Regions from separate parts of the Leptolyngbya sp. FACHB-541 genome, predicted to be linked through region 1. Evidence: predicted binding sites of a transcription regulator. Region 1 holds the regulator's gene; the other holds the start of a gene.

What was found. Region 1 encodes NtcA, which controls nitrogen genes in cyanobacteria. Its sites were predicted from a motif close to TTTGTANNNNNNNNTACAAA; they were not measured.
Region 2: H6G00_RS28325 (MSMEG_0572/Sll0783 family nitrogen starvation response protein) is a predicted target of NtcA. The motif match lies at 4,044-4,063, and genes of this name have one in related genera.

The regions. Positions count from the first base shown of each region.
Region 1 covers NZ_JACJPC010000041.1:42,776-50,180, reverse strand. The annotation lists gene H6G00_RS06815 (M48 family metalloprotease) at 1-675, shown strand, start outside; gene nei (endonuclease VIII) at 681-1,505, opposite strand; gene hisB (imidazoleglycerol-phosphate dehydratase HisB) at 1,506-2,159, opposite strand; gene fabI (enoyl-ACP reductase FabI) at 2,341-3,117, opposite strand; gene ntcA (global nitrogen regulator NtcA) at 3,497-4,171, shown strand; gene H6G00_RS06790 (DUF3084 domain-containing protein) at 4,241-5,722, shown strand; gene H6G00_RS06785 (pre-16S rRNA-processing nuclease YqgF) at 5,771-6,205, shown strand; gene H6G00_RS06780 (DUF3146 family protein) at 6,210-6,473, opposite strand; gene H6G00_RS06775 (hypothetical protein) at 6,505-6,816, opposite strand; gene pth (aminoacyl-tRNA hydrolase) at 6,999-7,405, opposite strand, start outside.
Region 2 covers NZ_JACJPC010000130.1:24,725-32,129, reverse strand. The annotation lists gene H6G00_RS28340 (DUF3105 domain-containing protein) at 55-705, shown strand; gene H6G00_RS28335 (histone deacetylase) at 760-1,683, opposite strand; gene H6G00_RS28330 (serine/threonine-protein kinase) at 2,011-3,906, shown strand; gene H6G00_RS28325 (MSMEG_0572/Sll0783 family nitrogen starvation response protein) at 4,236-4,718, shown strand; gene H6G00_RS28320 (Nit6803 family nitrilase) at 4,887-5,930, shown strand; gene H6G00_RS28315 (MSMEG_0568 family radical SAM protein) at 5,875-6,969, shown strand; gene H6G00_RS28310 (MSMEG_0567/Sll0786 family nitrogen starvation N-acetyltransferase) at 7,001-7,405, shown strand, end outside.

The DNA.
Region 1 (7,405 bases):
GATTTGTACGACATGATTGCTAAGTTGAGCGATCGCGCAGAGATTCCCATGCCAAAGGTGTTTCTGGTGCCAACGGAGTCGCCCAACGCCTTTGCTACAGGACGCGATCCCAATCATGCTGCTGTTGCTGTCACGCAAGGAATTCTTAACTTACTGTCTCCTGAGGAGCTAGAGGGCGTTTTGGCGCACGAGCTAACTCATATTCGCAACCGCGATACCCTCACCCAAGCCGTTGCAGGGACATTGGGAGGTGCGGTCACGTTTGTCGGGCGTATTCTCACCCTCGGCGCATTGTATGGACCCGTGACGCGAGATACCCGTCGAGGCGCAAACCCAATTGGGCTGCTATTCCTGATTGTGCTGGCTCCTCTCTCTGCTGCTCTGATTCAGATGGCTATTTCGCGCACCCGTGAATTTGCCGCAGATTTAGGTTCAGCTCAAATTACCCAAAATCCTACGGCTTTGGCCAGTGCGTTAGAAAAGTTGGAGCAAGTCGGACACCAAATCCCGATGCACGGCAACCCAGCCATGTCGCCTTTGCTGATCGTCAATCCTCTGTCAGCAGAGGGGCTGCAGACGCTATTTCGGACTCATCCTCCCACCGAGGAACGGATTCGCCGTCTGATCGAAATGGCACAGCAAACCCAATCTGCAGGGACACCTGCTACGGTGTAGGAATATTAGTCGCAGGGCTGGCAGGTGGGACAGTAATAATATCGCCGCCCACCTGAAAATTCTTTAACGATCGCTGTTCCACAGATGTAGCAGGGCTCGTCGGCTCGGTTAAACACGTAATGGCGGTATTCGTTGCGCTTTTGCCCCTGAGCTTTGAGTTGGGCGACAAGCTTAAGTCCATTCGTAATCCCGCCTGTTTGATAAGACTGACGGCTGACGGAGAGGACAGCTTCTGCCAGGGCATCAATCTGTTCAGAAGAACAGTCGGTAGGACGGCGAGTAGGATGGATTTTAGCGACAAACAGTACCTCACTGCGAAGGTAGTTGCCCAAGCCACAGAAAAAGCCCTGATCGAGCAATAGAGAAATAAAGCTGCGACGGTAGAAGCGTTTGTCGTGGAGGCGGGCGATCGCCTGCTCAACGGTAGTCGCTTCATCCAGGACATCGAGTCCCAATTTGCTCAGAAACGGATGAATCAGGATCTCAGGCTCGGTCAAAACTTCGATATCAGAAGCACTGTAAAGCAGGGCTGACTTCTTCTCGTTGTGGATGGCAAGCCGAAGTTGGCGGTTTGTCGCGGGATAGGCATGGGCGGCTCTGATTACCCATTTGCCATAAAGCTGATTGTGGCTGTAGATGCTCAGTTGGTTGTCAAAGCCAATTAGCATAGCTTTGCCTTTGGCAGTCACCGATATAACCTTTCGTTCCACTAGCTTTGATTCGTAAGGCTTGAGCCGCTCAAAGGCAAAGAAGATCTCGGTAACGGGGCGATCGCCAATTGCTTTTGCAATCTGGTCAGCCGCCTGCTTGATTTCTGGCCCTTCCGGCATCTACAGCACGCCTTTAGAACTGGGAATGGTATGCGCTCGGCGGGGATCAACCTCGACTGCCATTCGCACCGCCCGTGCAAACGCCTTAAAGGTTGCCTCAATGATGTGATGAGAATTAATCCCATCCAATTGGCGAATGTGTAGCGTCATTTGAGAATGGTTGACGATCGCTACAAAAAATTCGCGCACCAGTTGCGTATCGTAAGTGCCAACTCGCTCTGTAGGGATTTCTAACCCGTAGCTGAGGTGGGGCCGTCCAGAGAAATCTAGCGTAACCTGAACTAGCGCTTCATCAAGGGGAGCGAGGAAATGCCCGAAGCGGACAATGCCTTTGCGATCGCCCAACGCCTTTGCTAAAGCTTGCCCCAGCGTGATTCCCACGTCTTCGTTGGTGTGGTGGTCGTCAATTTCCAGGTCGCCTGTTGCCTGCACATCCAGATCAATCAAACCGTGTGAGGAAATCTGGTGCAGCATGTGATCCAGAAATGGGATTCCCGTTGCTGCCGAGCAGTTTCCCTGTCCATCCAGGTTCAGGCTTACGTGTACGTCCGTCTCACCCGTTTTTCGGCTAACGGAGGCTGTCCGAGCAGGTAACTCTAAATTAAAGGAAGGACGCTTTTTTGAGGAAGTCGCTGCGGGGTCGCGGGTTTGCATGAACCTGAATCCAAATTGCTGGTGAAAAAACTATTTCTATTATCTCTTCAAGATCTTAGGAAATTTCTGGCAGGAAATTTAAACCCTTGGTAGGGGCAGGTTTCGCCAAAGTGTTTGCATCGAAACAACAGAACTGTTGCTAAACCTGCCCCTACAGACATTTTGTTTGCTGGAAATTTCCTTACATCCCCATGATGGCGTAGCCCGAATCGACGTAGAGAACCTGCCCTGTAATGCCGCTAGAGAGGTCACTTGCAAGGAAAGCAGCCGTATTGCCGACTTCGGTTTGGGTGACAGTGCGGCGTAGGGGGGCAATTTCTTCAACGTGGTGAATCATGTCTAGAATTCCACCAACGGCTGAAGAAGCCAGGGTGCGGATTGGGCCAGCAGAGATGGCATTCACGCGAATGTTTTGGGGTCCGAGTTCTGCGGCGAGATAGCGGACATTCATTTCCAGAGCTGCTTTAGCGATTCCCATAACGTTGTAGTTAGGAATGACGCGAACACCGCCCAGATAGGTCAACGTGATGATGCTGCCGCCTTCGGTCATGAGGGGGCTAGCGGCGCGGCTAAGCTGCACCAGTGAGTAGGCGCTAACGTCCATCGCCAGGTTGAATCCATCGCGGCTGGTTTTGCTGAAGCCGCCGGTCAGGTCATCTTTGTTGGCAAAGGCGAGGCAGTGAATCAGAATGTCGAGCTTGCCCCATTTCTCCCCAACGGTTTTAAAGATCGACTCGATCTGCTCATCGTTTTGCACGTCGCAAGGCAAGAACAAGCTGGGTTGGAGCGGCTCTACCAGTTCTGCCACTTTCTTTTCGTACCGTCCCTTTTCGTCGGGCAGGAAGGTCACGCCCAAGTTGGCTCCAGCTTGATGAAGCTGTTGGGCGATTCCCCAGGCGATCGAGCGGTTGTTGGCGATGCCTGTGACGAGAGCGTTTTTGCCAGTCAAGTTCAGCATGAGAATCTGTGAAAAATCTTTATTTAGGCGCAACTAGGAGAATACTGGAAAACTAGGATCTAAGGATAGAGGATTCGTTTTGGTGTGGTCGTTTCACTTTAGGGCGATCGCCTTGTATCGTAGATAACATAAGCCTTTCGAGTCCCTTCATCAAAGCTCAAACCTGGCTTAATTTTGAACAAGTTCAGCGCTACCGACGCAAAGTTATGTGGATTTACTGAGGAACTTTCGATACAGGTTGGCAGATTTTGTATCGTCGTGTACAAAAAACAGTCTCGCAGTTAAGTTTTAGTGTTCTAAAGTCAGAGATCTCTCACAGGAAGCAGGGGATCTATGCATGACCTGATTCAGTCTATACGACAGTGGGTAGGGCGAGGGTATGGTAGTGACGCAAGATAGACCACCGCTAGCGAATGTATTTCGGCAGCTGAGTGGCGGGGCTTTTCCGCCTGTGGTGGAGTCGTTTGATCGAAGTAAGACTATTTTCTTTCCAGGTGATCCCGCTGAGCGCGTCTATTTTTTGCTCAAAGGAGCCGTGAAGCTGTCCAGAGTCTACGAGGCTGGAGAGGAAATTACGGTTGCTCTGCTGCGAGAAAACAGCGTGTTTGGCGTATTGTCTCTAATCACGGGACATCGCTCTGATCGGTTTTACCACGCCGTTGCTTTTACACCTGTTGATTTGCTCTCGGTTCCAATTGAGCAGGTTGAGAAGGCGCTGAAAGATAACCCTGAGCTGTCGATGCTGATGCTCCAGGGACTTTCATCTCGGATTCTGCAAACCGAGATGATGATCGAAACGCTGGCACACCGAGATATGGGTTCTCGGCTGGTGAGTTTCCTGCTGATTCTTTGCCGCGACTTTGGCATGCCCAGCCCGGATGGGATCACGATTGACCTGAAGTTGTCGCATCAGGCGATCGCCGAGGCAATTGGTTCTACCCGCGTGACAGTAACTCGTCTGCTAGGTGACCTGCGGCAAGATAAGATGATATCTATCCACAAAAAGAAAATTACCGTTCATAATCCTGTTGCCCTTAGCCAGCAATTTACTTAAGTCAACGCATCGACTCGTTCACCTCGTTCAGAATGCAGTAGGCTGTATCTGGACTGTTTCTAACCAGCGATGACCGCTCAGTTAGTCCTGATTGCAGCAATTTTAGTACTGGGGGGGGTGATCGCCACGGTGGGCGATCGCCTTGGGATGCGGGTGGGTAAAGCTCGGCTGACCCTGTTTAACCTGCGCCCCCGACAGACTGCAACGATTGTTACCGTTCTCACAGGTAGCGTTATTTCTGCTTCTACTTTTGCGCTCCTGTTTGCCTTAAGTGAGCAGCTTCGTCGCGGTATTTTCGACTATGAAGAAATTCAAGAGAACTTAACTACTGCCCGCCAAGACCTGGAAGAGGTGAGCGAGGAAAAGCAGCAAATTGAGACTCAACGAGATCAGGCGATTGAGCAACAAATGGCTGCCCGGAGGCGACTGCGACAGATTAACCGGGATTTGGAAGCGGCGGTCGCCCGTCAAGCCGGAACTGCTGCCCAACTTAACCAGGCTCAAAACCAACTCAACCAAACTCAGCGCCAACTGGGTCAGATCCGTTCTAGTTTTGAGCAGGCCCGTGCTCAACTGGGTCGGGTCACACAGCAGGCAAATAGCCTCCGGTCAGAAATTCGGGAGCTTCAGGTTGGGCGGCAGCAGTTAATTCGACAGCGGGAAGAAGAATTAGCGCTGCGGGATCAGGCGATCGCCGAACGAGAAGAACTGCTGCGTCAACTCGAAGCTCAAAGAACATTCCTCGTTCGAGAGGTGCAATCTCTTGAGCGAGAGTTTCAAGGCTTACGCCAGGGCAACGTTGCTCTCCTGCGGAATCAAGCTCTTGTGTCTCGTGCCTTTCGCATTGTTGATCCGGCTGTCGCGCCTCAGGTAATTTATCAACTATTGCTAGAGGCTAATCGAGTCGCAGTCCAAGAAATCTTACCTGATGCAGATAACTTAGATCAGCAAGTCATCGATATTACAAATGCTGAGGTTGAGCGTTTAGTCAGTCAAATTCGGGATGGACAGGAATACGTTGTGCGGATTCTTTCGGCAGGCAACTATGTCGTGGGAGAACCGTGTGTTGTAGCTGGAGAATCCTGCATTCAAGTGTTCGCGGCTGCCACCCCCAATCAGGTTGTATTTTTAGATGGAGAAATTGTAGCGTCCGTTTCTGTCAATCCATCCGCTGCCACGGACGAAGAACTGCTTGACCGAATTAGGCTATTGGCAGCGGCCTCCCAGTTTCGGGCCAGGCAGGCAGGCATATTGCTAGACATACCGCAAATTGCAGATGGTCGAACTCAAACTTTGATCAACTTTTTGCGCCAGGTAAAGCAATACAATCAGCCTGTTGAAATCCAGGCGATCGCCTCAGACATCACCTATACTGCGGGTCCAGTTAGGTTAGAGCTAGTTGCAGTTCGAGACGGCCAGGTTTTATTTGGGACAGAGCAATCCTCACCCTTATTCGTTCCACAACAACCCGATTCGCAGTCGCCTAGACCGGAACAGCCTGCCCCTAACCCAAGCAATTCAGACCGGAACAATTCAGATCGGAATAATTAGGAACAGTTCAATTGAATGAATTCTCGCAGGTTTTATTCTTCAAACCGCATGGTATCCCCGTTCTTTGACTCCAGTCAGCCAGCTATTTTGGGTTTTGATCCCGGTCGCCAAAAGTGTGGTGTAGCAGTCATGGGGCTAGACCGCAGCCTCTTCTATTGTGAGGTGATCCCCGCAGAGGAGGCGATCGCCACCATTCAGTCGTTACGCAAACAGTTTCCGATTTCGATGCTAGTGATGGGCGATCAAACCAGCTCTAAAGAGTGGAAGCAAAAGCTCAGTAGCAGTCTGTCAGAACCACTGCGAATCGTCATGGTAGATGAGCGATTTAGCACCCTGGAAGCTCGCGATCGCTACTGGCAGATGTATCCACCAAAAGGTTTGTCTCGCCTTCTACCACAAGGTATTCGTACCCTCCCCCGCCCAATCGACGACATTGTAGCGATTCTCTTAATCGAGCGTTATTTGGGCAGGTTGACGGCTTAGGCGGTTAAATCTCTGCCCGAATCGTAAACGAATAATCTCCACCTGGCTCAAGCTGGTAGTCACATTTTTCTAGGAAGCGACCTAGTGGTTCTTGAATCAGCGCTCTACCTAGAGAAGGCTCAACGGATAGCTCTCCTCGGTTAAAGCGCCACTGAAACTGCCACTGATAATCACTCGCTGTCACCTCACCTTCAATTCTGCCCTGTTGCCAAGACTGGTGAGTGATGCGGACATAGGCAGTCGTTTCAGGTAGACGCTTGGAACTCACAGTTACTTCTATTTCCTACTTGAGCTATTTCCTATTGAATGGAGGATGTTCCTACCGGTTGCGCTTCAGGTTCAAGTACCCATAGCACCAGTCCTTTTGGAATTCTAGTAAGCACAACCGTATTGCCTCTGTCAGTCATGCGTTGAGCTCCTCGCCGAGCCGCTTCCACGGTTGGGAAGAATTTGACAAACACATAAAACTGGTCTTCAAAAATAATGGCGCTGGTTGGTCGTGGCGTGTCAGGCAACAGTACATGACACTTATCAACTACTTTTTGAAACAAGATTGGAGTGGGTTCTGGTGAGCTGGCATGTTGGGATTCTAAACCAAAGTCGTTGAACATAAAGTGCTTTTTCGGCTAATCAAAAACCGGAGAAATTTAGCTCTAGACTTTCCTAGAATCTTTGAGTCACAGCATTTCCAGCCTGAGTATTGACACAGGCTTAGAGTGAATCTAGCGAAGGTCTTAGGATTAAGCTAACAGCCTTAAGGCAGAAATGAGTAAAGTCTTTGGCTTTTAGCAAGTTATGCAAGGCTATTGTCAGCAGCAACAGAGCGACTGTTATAGAGGCTCATCGCTTTGGAAATTCCCTGTTTTAGGCTTAACTCGACAGATGATAAGACCATCTGCAGCACCTCTGACATAATCTGCTCTTCTGCTTTAGAAAATTGCCCTAACACATGAGAAACGGTGTCTTTGTCAGAGGAAGCAAAGTTTTTGGGGCTATCGATGCCAATGCGGAGGCGAGGAAAGTTTTGCGTACCCAAGTGAGCGATCGCTGACTTCATACCCTTTTGCCCACCTGCTGAGCCAGAGAGCCGCAGCCGAATTTTGCCCACTGCTAGATCCATATCATCGTAGATGACCAGCACCGATTCTGGCGGCAGCTTAAACCAATCGGTTGCTGCCCGAATTGACTGCCCTGAAAGAT
Region 2 (7,405 bases), on a different contig from region 1:
ACGGCTAGCCATTCATGGGCTAGTTGCAAATCAATTCAGCAGGTATTGAAACACATGAGTAAATCGCGACGACACCAGGACACCTTAAAGGGGCGACTGCTTCAGTACATCTGGCTGGCTATCCCATTAGGAGTCGTCGGGTTAGTAGCCGTTTTTGCTCTGATGCAAGGGCGAAACATGCAGCAGAGCCAGGAAGAGCCAGCTGGACTCGTTGATGAATTTGTGGTGGATACGCCTGGTGCAACTTTGCCGCCTCTTCCTGAAGGAATTGCCTTGCCAGGCACCGCAATTCCCGATTTAGGACAAGAACACGTCCCGGCTGACCAGCAGGTTGAATACAACTCAAATCCACCAACCTCTGGCCCACACCATGAAGAGTGGGCCCGCTGGGGAATTTATAACGAAGCTCCTTCAGATGAACAGCTTGTTCACAACCTGGAACACGGTGGCATCATCATCAGCTATAACCCTGCCCTGGTTGAGGCGGAAGATCTGGAGCAGATTAGACAACAGGCAGAGGAGTTAAGCGCGATTAATCCTCGAATTATTGTCACACCACGCTCAGAAATGCCAAAGGCGATCGCCCTGACTGCTTGGGGCTACCTGCAAGAGCTAGAAGCTTATGACGCTGCTGTAGTTGATGAGTTTTACAACGCTCACATTGCTCGTGGCCCAGAATGCCAGGACGGGCAGTGCCCTAATTAGCCTTGAGAGATACCGGGGAAAGTCATTTCTTGTGGGGCGAACGGCCGTTCGCCCCTACTTAAGGCATTGACTAACGGTAGCTACAACGGATTGTGATAGAGAATCAAAATCATATCCGCCCTCCAAGCCAAAGACAGTGCGTCGGGTGATTTGCAGACAGAGTCTTGTGAATACGCCGTAATCCTCTGGTTGGAGTGCGATTTCTGCTAGCGGATCGGCTTGGGTCGCATCATATCCAGCGCTGACAATCAGCAAGTCAGGTTGGAAGGTACTAAGAAACGGAATTACTTTTTGCTCAAACAAGGGCTGGTAGTCTGCCAGGGTGCTACCCCGTTGCATCGGCAAATTCAGCACGTTATTAAAAGCGCCCCGTTCGTCCGCATCGCCAGTACCGGGGTAGAAAGGAGATTGGTGCAGTGAGCAGTAGGCTATCTGGGCATGGTTTTCGGCGATCGCTTGAGTGCCATTGCCGTGATGCACATCCCAGTCAAGGATTGTGACGCGATTTACCCCCGGTTGCTGAAGGGCGTAGTGAGCGGCGATCGCTGCATTTGCAAAGATGCAAAACCCCATGCCTCGCTGGGGCATCGCGTGATGTCCGGGTGGACGCGCCAGCACAAAGGCAGGTTCTCCGGTTGCCAGTGTTTGATCAATGCCGTCCAGCCAAGCGCTAGCCGCAAGCAGAGCAACATCATAGCTGCGGGGGGAAACAATCGTGTCTTGATCGATATAGCCACCGCCTCGGTTAGCTAGCTGTTGCACCGCAGCGATGTACTGCTGGGGATGAATTGCCTCTAAAGCAGCCATGAGCCGATCGCTTTGAGCGTGGATAGGTGTGGGCGATCGCCAATCCAACTGATCAGCCCAGGGTGCAGCTTTGAGAGCTTTTGTGATGGCAGTTAAGCGACCTGGTTTCTCAGGATGATAAACGCCAGTATCATGATCCAAAAATTCATCGGAATAAAAAATAGGCAGCATAGCCTCAGTCCAAAAGTTTAATTTTAGAGCCTACTTAAAGGGAGGGTCGTTTGGGCGATCGCCTGACTAGCAAAGGGTTAATGGAGGTTTGGGCAGGTTAATCTGAATTGCCAAAAGTTAAATATTTAAAGATGCATCATAGAGACTTTATAGATTTTGTCCTCGTTCTAGCAACACAATTTAGATTATTGAAGTCGTTAGAATTGACGGGAATGCATCTTCTTCGAGTACTGAGGGTTTTAAATACAGGTATTTCTCTGAGTTAGTTTTACCTGACCTAAGTGGTTCCATCAGTGGTTCCATCAACCGACCAGCCACCCATCGACGATGAGCCAAATTCCACAGACCCATCCTGCTACCACTTTAGGGGGACGCTACAAAGTCATCAGCCAACTGGGTGCTGGTGGGTTTGGTCAAACTTTTTTGGCGCAAGACCTCCATTTACCAGGGCATCCTCGCTGCGTCGTTAAGCGCTTGCTGCCACAGACGAGTGACGACAAAAGCCTGCAAATGGCGAGACGCTTGTTTGACACCGAAGCCCGAGCGCTCTACCAGTTGGGCAGCCACAACCAGATTCCGACTTTGTTTGCTCACTTTGAGGAAAATCAAGAGTTTTATCTGGCTCAAGAATTTATTGAAGGTGAATCGCTCACCCACCCGCTGAGGAAAGGAAAAACCTGGCCCGAAGATCAGGTAATTGCCTTATTGCGAGATATTCTTCAGGTTTTGGTGTTTGTGCATGAGCAGCAGGTGATTCACCGGGATATCAAGCCCTCTAACCTGATGCGGCGGCGCAAAGACGGACGAATTGTGCTGATCGACTTTGGTGCAGTGAAGCAGGTCAGCACTCAAAGCGCCAATCCTGACACAGGCATCACTGATTTGACGGTTTCGATTGGGACTCAGGGCTACATTCCAAATGAACAATTAGCCGGCAAGCCGCGCTTTAGCAGTGACGTTTACGCAGTTGGAGTGATTGGAATTCAGGCTTTAACTGGCATTCACCCAAAACGCCTGGGAGACCATCCTGAAACTGGAGAAATAGACTGGCGCGATCGCGTCCCCGAAGTCAGTTCTGAACTTGCAGAAATTTTGGAATGCATGGTGCGCTATGACTTCCGCGATCGCTACCCGACTGCCGTAGAAGCCCTGGAAGCCTTTCAAGAACTCCCAGTTGGGGTGACCGAGTTTTTACCGCCCCTACCTGAATTTGTCGACACACCACTGGAATCTTCCTTTTCAGGTACAGAGACGACCGCGTCAGAGCTGATATCCGCCTCCACGAGCGTGTTTAATCCTTCCGACACGACCGTTCAAATTTCAATGCTATCTCTAGAGTCAGAGACGGCTCCCTGCCAGATTCAATCGGATGAACTGAATGGAAATGGGCTTGAGAACCCTGAGCCAGCATCCACTCCACTCCAGGCTTCACAGAAGAAAGAACGGTCGTTCGGCTATAAGCGGCGATTGGCAAAGCTTGGCTTTGGGTTAGGACTGGCTGGGCTCGCCACCGCAGGTACAACGTTCGTCGCGATGCAGACGGATGCTTTTTTGCAGCCTGTTAGCCCTCCGATTGAAACGGTTGGTTCTCATGCGGGCACTCCCGCTATGCCAATGATTCGCTCCCTTGCGGCTCCAAACCTGCCTGCACCAGAAGAATGGGCAGCAAAAATGCAAAGCCGTGCCGATCGCCTGCTACAGAGTGGGCAGTTTCAACAAGCGCTAGAAGCATACAACGGACTACTTGCCCTTGAGCCAGCGAATGCTAAGGCGTACTGGGGACGTTGTCACAGCCTTACCTATTTGCAGCAACCTGCCGAAGCTGCTGTCGCCTGTGACGATGCCTTGGCGATCAACCCCAATTATGCTGAAGCTTACTGGAGTAAAGGACGAGCTTACCGAGAGCAGGGGCGATCGCTCCAGTCGCTCAGGCTATTTGAACGGGCAACCCAACTAAAGCCAGACCTGGTTGGGGCGTGGGTTGATATGGGCATCACGTTACAAAGCTTTGGGCGATCGGTGGAGGCAATTTCGGCGCTAGACCGAGCGATCGCCCTTGATCGCAATTCCGTAGAAGCTTGGGCTACTAGAGGGCAAGCGCTGTGGAACTTGGGTCGCTTTGATCAGGCGATCGCATCTCTCGATAAAGCCTTACAAATTCAGCCCGATCATCCACAAGCTGGCCCTTTACGTCAGCAAGCACGAGAACGATTGGGTTATTAATAGCCGTTAGTAATTAGTAGTAGTAATTAGTAGAAAGTAGTTACCTGTCTTTTTAGGCAGGTTGTTGGAGGCGATCGCTCTTAATCCACTCCGACACCCCTTCAATATTGCCTGTACTTACCAACAGAACTCTGCTTTTCGTTACTAACTATACAAGAGTAAGTGAGTCAAGCTCTTAACCTGCAATCAACAGCCGAATTAGATTGCAGACAAGCGCAACGAAATGGATCTCGGATCGAGCATTTGTCTCAATCTCAGCAGATATTTGGACTCTTAACTCAGGTTAGTTAAGAGACTGTTGGACTTGACCCACTTTTCAGGAGACAACTATGCCTTCAGTTGAAATTCCCGCGCATCAAGCAGGTGACTTTTTTGTTGATTACGAAGAGAAAGTATTTCCCGATGTGCAGGCAGAACCGGGCGAAAAAGCTCTCGTAACATTCCACACTGTTGCATTTGAAGGATCGATTGGTCTGGTCAATCTACTGCAATCGCTGCGTCTGCTGCGTAAAGGGTTTGAGACTTCAATTTTGCTGTATGGGCCCGGAGTCACCCTGGGCGTTCAGCGAGGCTTCCCAAAAATTGGAGATGAAGCATTTCCTGGACACCAAAACTTCAACAATCAGCTCAGCAAGTTTATGGCTGAAGGGGGAAAGGTTTATGCGTGCCGCTTTGCCCTGCAAGCGCTGTATGGTCATGGTGAACCGTCTCTGATCGCCGGAATTCGCCCGATCAGCCCCCTCGATGTGTTGGACTTGGTGCTGATGCACCGCAAGGAGGGAGCCTTCATTTTAGACACCTGGACACTGTAGGGAAGAGGTATTGGTCATCGGTCATTAGTGATTGGTCACTTGTCATTGCTTGTTTATCATTTGTGACTTGTCATTCTTCATTGGCTTCTACACTTGTAAATAACTAATGACAAGTGACCGATGACCCGACTTAACATCACTCACTATCTCCCCCGTTAAGGAAAATCTATGGATTACTCACGAACTGTTAGGGCGGCTGCGGTGCAGATTAGTCCAGTGCTGTTTAGCCGCGAGGGAACGGTTGAGAAAGTGTTAGAGGCGATCGCCCAAGCTGCCAAAGCAGGGGCAAATCTGGTTGTATTTCCAGAAACTTTTGTTCCCTACTATCCCTATTTCTCATTCATTCAACCCCCCGTGTTGATGGGTAAGGAACACATGCGGCTTTATGAGGAAGCTGTAGAGGTGCCGGGAGCAGTGACAGAGGCAGTGAGTCAGGCTGCTCGGGCTGCCAACATCGTTGTAGTTTTAGGGGTAAATGAGCGGGAGAATGGTTCCATCTACAACGCTCAACTCATCTTTGATGCAGATGGAACACTTGTGTTGAAGCGGCGCAAAATTACGCCAACTTATCATGAGCGGATGGTATGGGGGCAAGGAGATGGGTCGGGGCTAAAAGTGGTGAACACTGCGGTGGGAATGGTTGGTGCTCTTGCCTGCTGGGAACATTACAATCCGCTTGCCCGCTATGCTTTGATGGCACAACATGAACAAATTCACTGTGCTCAGTTTCCTGGCTCAATGGTGGGACAAATCTTTGCTGACCAAACGGAAGTCACGATTCGCCATCACGCTTTAGAGTCAGGTTGCTTTGTGGTGAATGCAACAGGTTGGCTCACACCTGAGCAACTTGCCCAAATTACGCCAGACGAAAAGATGCAGCGGGTGTTAACAGGTGGCTGCCACACTGCGATCATTAGTCCGGAGGGAACTCACCTTTGCCCCCCTGTGACAGAAGGGGAGGGGATGGCGATCGCCGATCTAGACTTCTCTCTTATCACTAAGCGTAAACGAATGATGGATTCGGTCGGTCACTATGCCCGTCCTGACTTACTTCAGCTTCGTCTCAATATCGATGCAAGACCGTTTATGAGCGCAGAGATGCACCATCAGGCAATCCCTGCTGAACAATTGCTGAATGGAGAAGCAGCTAACGAGCATGAACAAACAAAACTTGATTACGGAGTTACAGTCTCACGGTTTGCGATGGATTGATTCAGCCGTTGGTGCATCAGGGCGTAAGGGTGGTGCAGGGCCTTCAGACCATAAAGCAATAACTATTGATGACACGACGGTGATGGTACCCATTTTCACCGATGGAGCGGCTGAATCACCCTATGCGGTTGAAGTTGGGGATGCTCAAGTGCTGCCAATACTGAAGCTAGACGGGAAGGCGATCGCCCCCATCTCATTTCCTACACAGCCAAAGTTTTATAGTCTCACTACTGCTGACGGCATTCCTTATTGGAAGATTGCTTTGCTCCATTCTCATGATGTGCTGGCAACTACCGTACTGCAAACCTGTATGCGCTATGGCGATCGCGCCACAGCCTGCCAGTTTTGCGCCATTGGTCAATCTTTGGCAGCAGAACGCACGATCGCCCGTAAATCACCTCAACAGTTGGCAGAAGTGGCAGAAGCCGCTGTGCGTCTGGATGGGGTGAAACACATGGTGATGACGACAGGAACGCCAAATACAAGCGATCGCGGTGCTGCTTATCTAACTGAGTGCGCCAAAGTGATTAAATCTAGGGTAAATCTCCCAATTCAGGCACAGTGTGAACCACCCGATGACTTTATCTGGTTCGAGCGAATGCAAGCGGCTGGAGTAGACAGCCTGGGAATGCATTTGGAGGCGGCTGACCCACAGGTTCGAGCCAAAATTATGCCAGGTAAAGCAGAAGTACCGCTTGAGTATTATTTTGAGGCATTTGAGGCGGCTATGAAAGTGTTTGGTCGGGGACAGGTGAGTACTTACCTGTTGGCAGGATTGGGCGACTCACTTTCTACGTTGTTGGAAGTCTCGCAAAAGCTAATTGATGTCGGTGTTTATCCTTTTGTAGTGCCGTTTGTGCCGATCAGCGGTACTCCTTTAGCAAATCACAGACCACCCAATAGTGAGTTTATGTTTGCGCTCTATCAGCAAATTGGAGCAATGCTGCAACGATCGGGACTGGCTTCTACGGAAGTTAAAGCAGGTTGCGCCAAATGTGGTGCTTGTTCTGCTCTTTCAACCTTTGAAACGTCTGCTTAGTCCTCCGTAACCATACACTGCAATATCATTCATGACTACCTCATCCTACACTTACAAGTTAGCGGCTTCAGCTTCTGAATATGAGGCGTATTGCGAATTGCGGCAAATGATTTTTGCAGAAGAACAAGGCTTGTTTGAACGGAATGATGAGGATCAATGGGACGCGATCGCCTATCCTATTGTCACTCTCAACGCATCAAAACAAGTGGTTGGTGTAGTGCGAATTTATGAGACAGAGCCAGAAGTCTGGTATGGCGGCAGGCTTGGTGTTCATCCTGATTACCGTCGTGTTGGGCAAATTGGGCGTGGTTTGATCTACAAAGCTGTAACCACTGCAAACACCTGGGGCTGTCGTCAATTTCTGGCAACCGTGCAGCTTCAAAACGTGAAGTTTTTCCGGCGGCAGCATTGGCACTCACTTGAAGAAATAGTGATT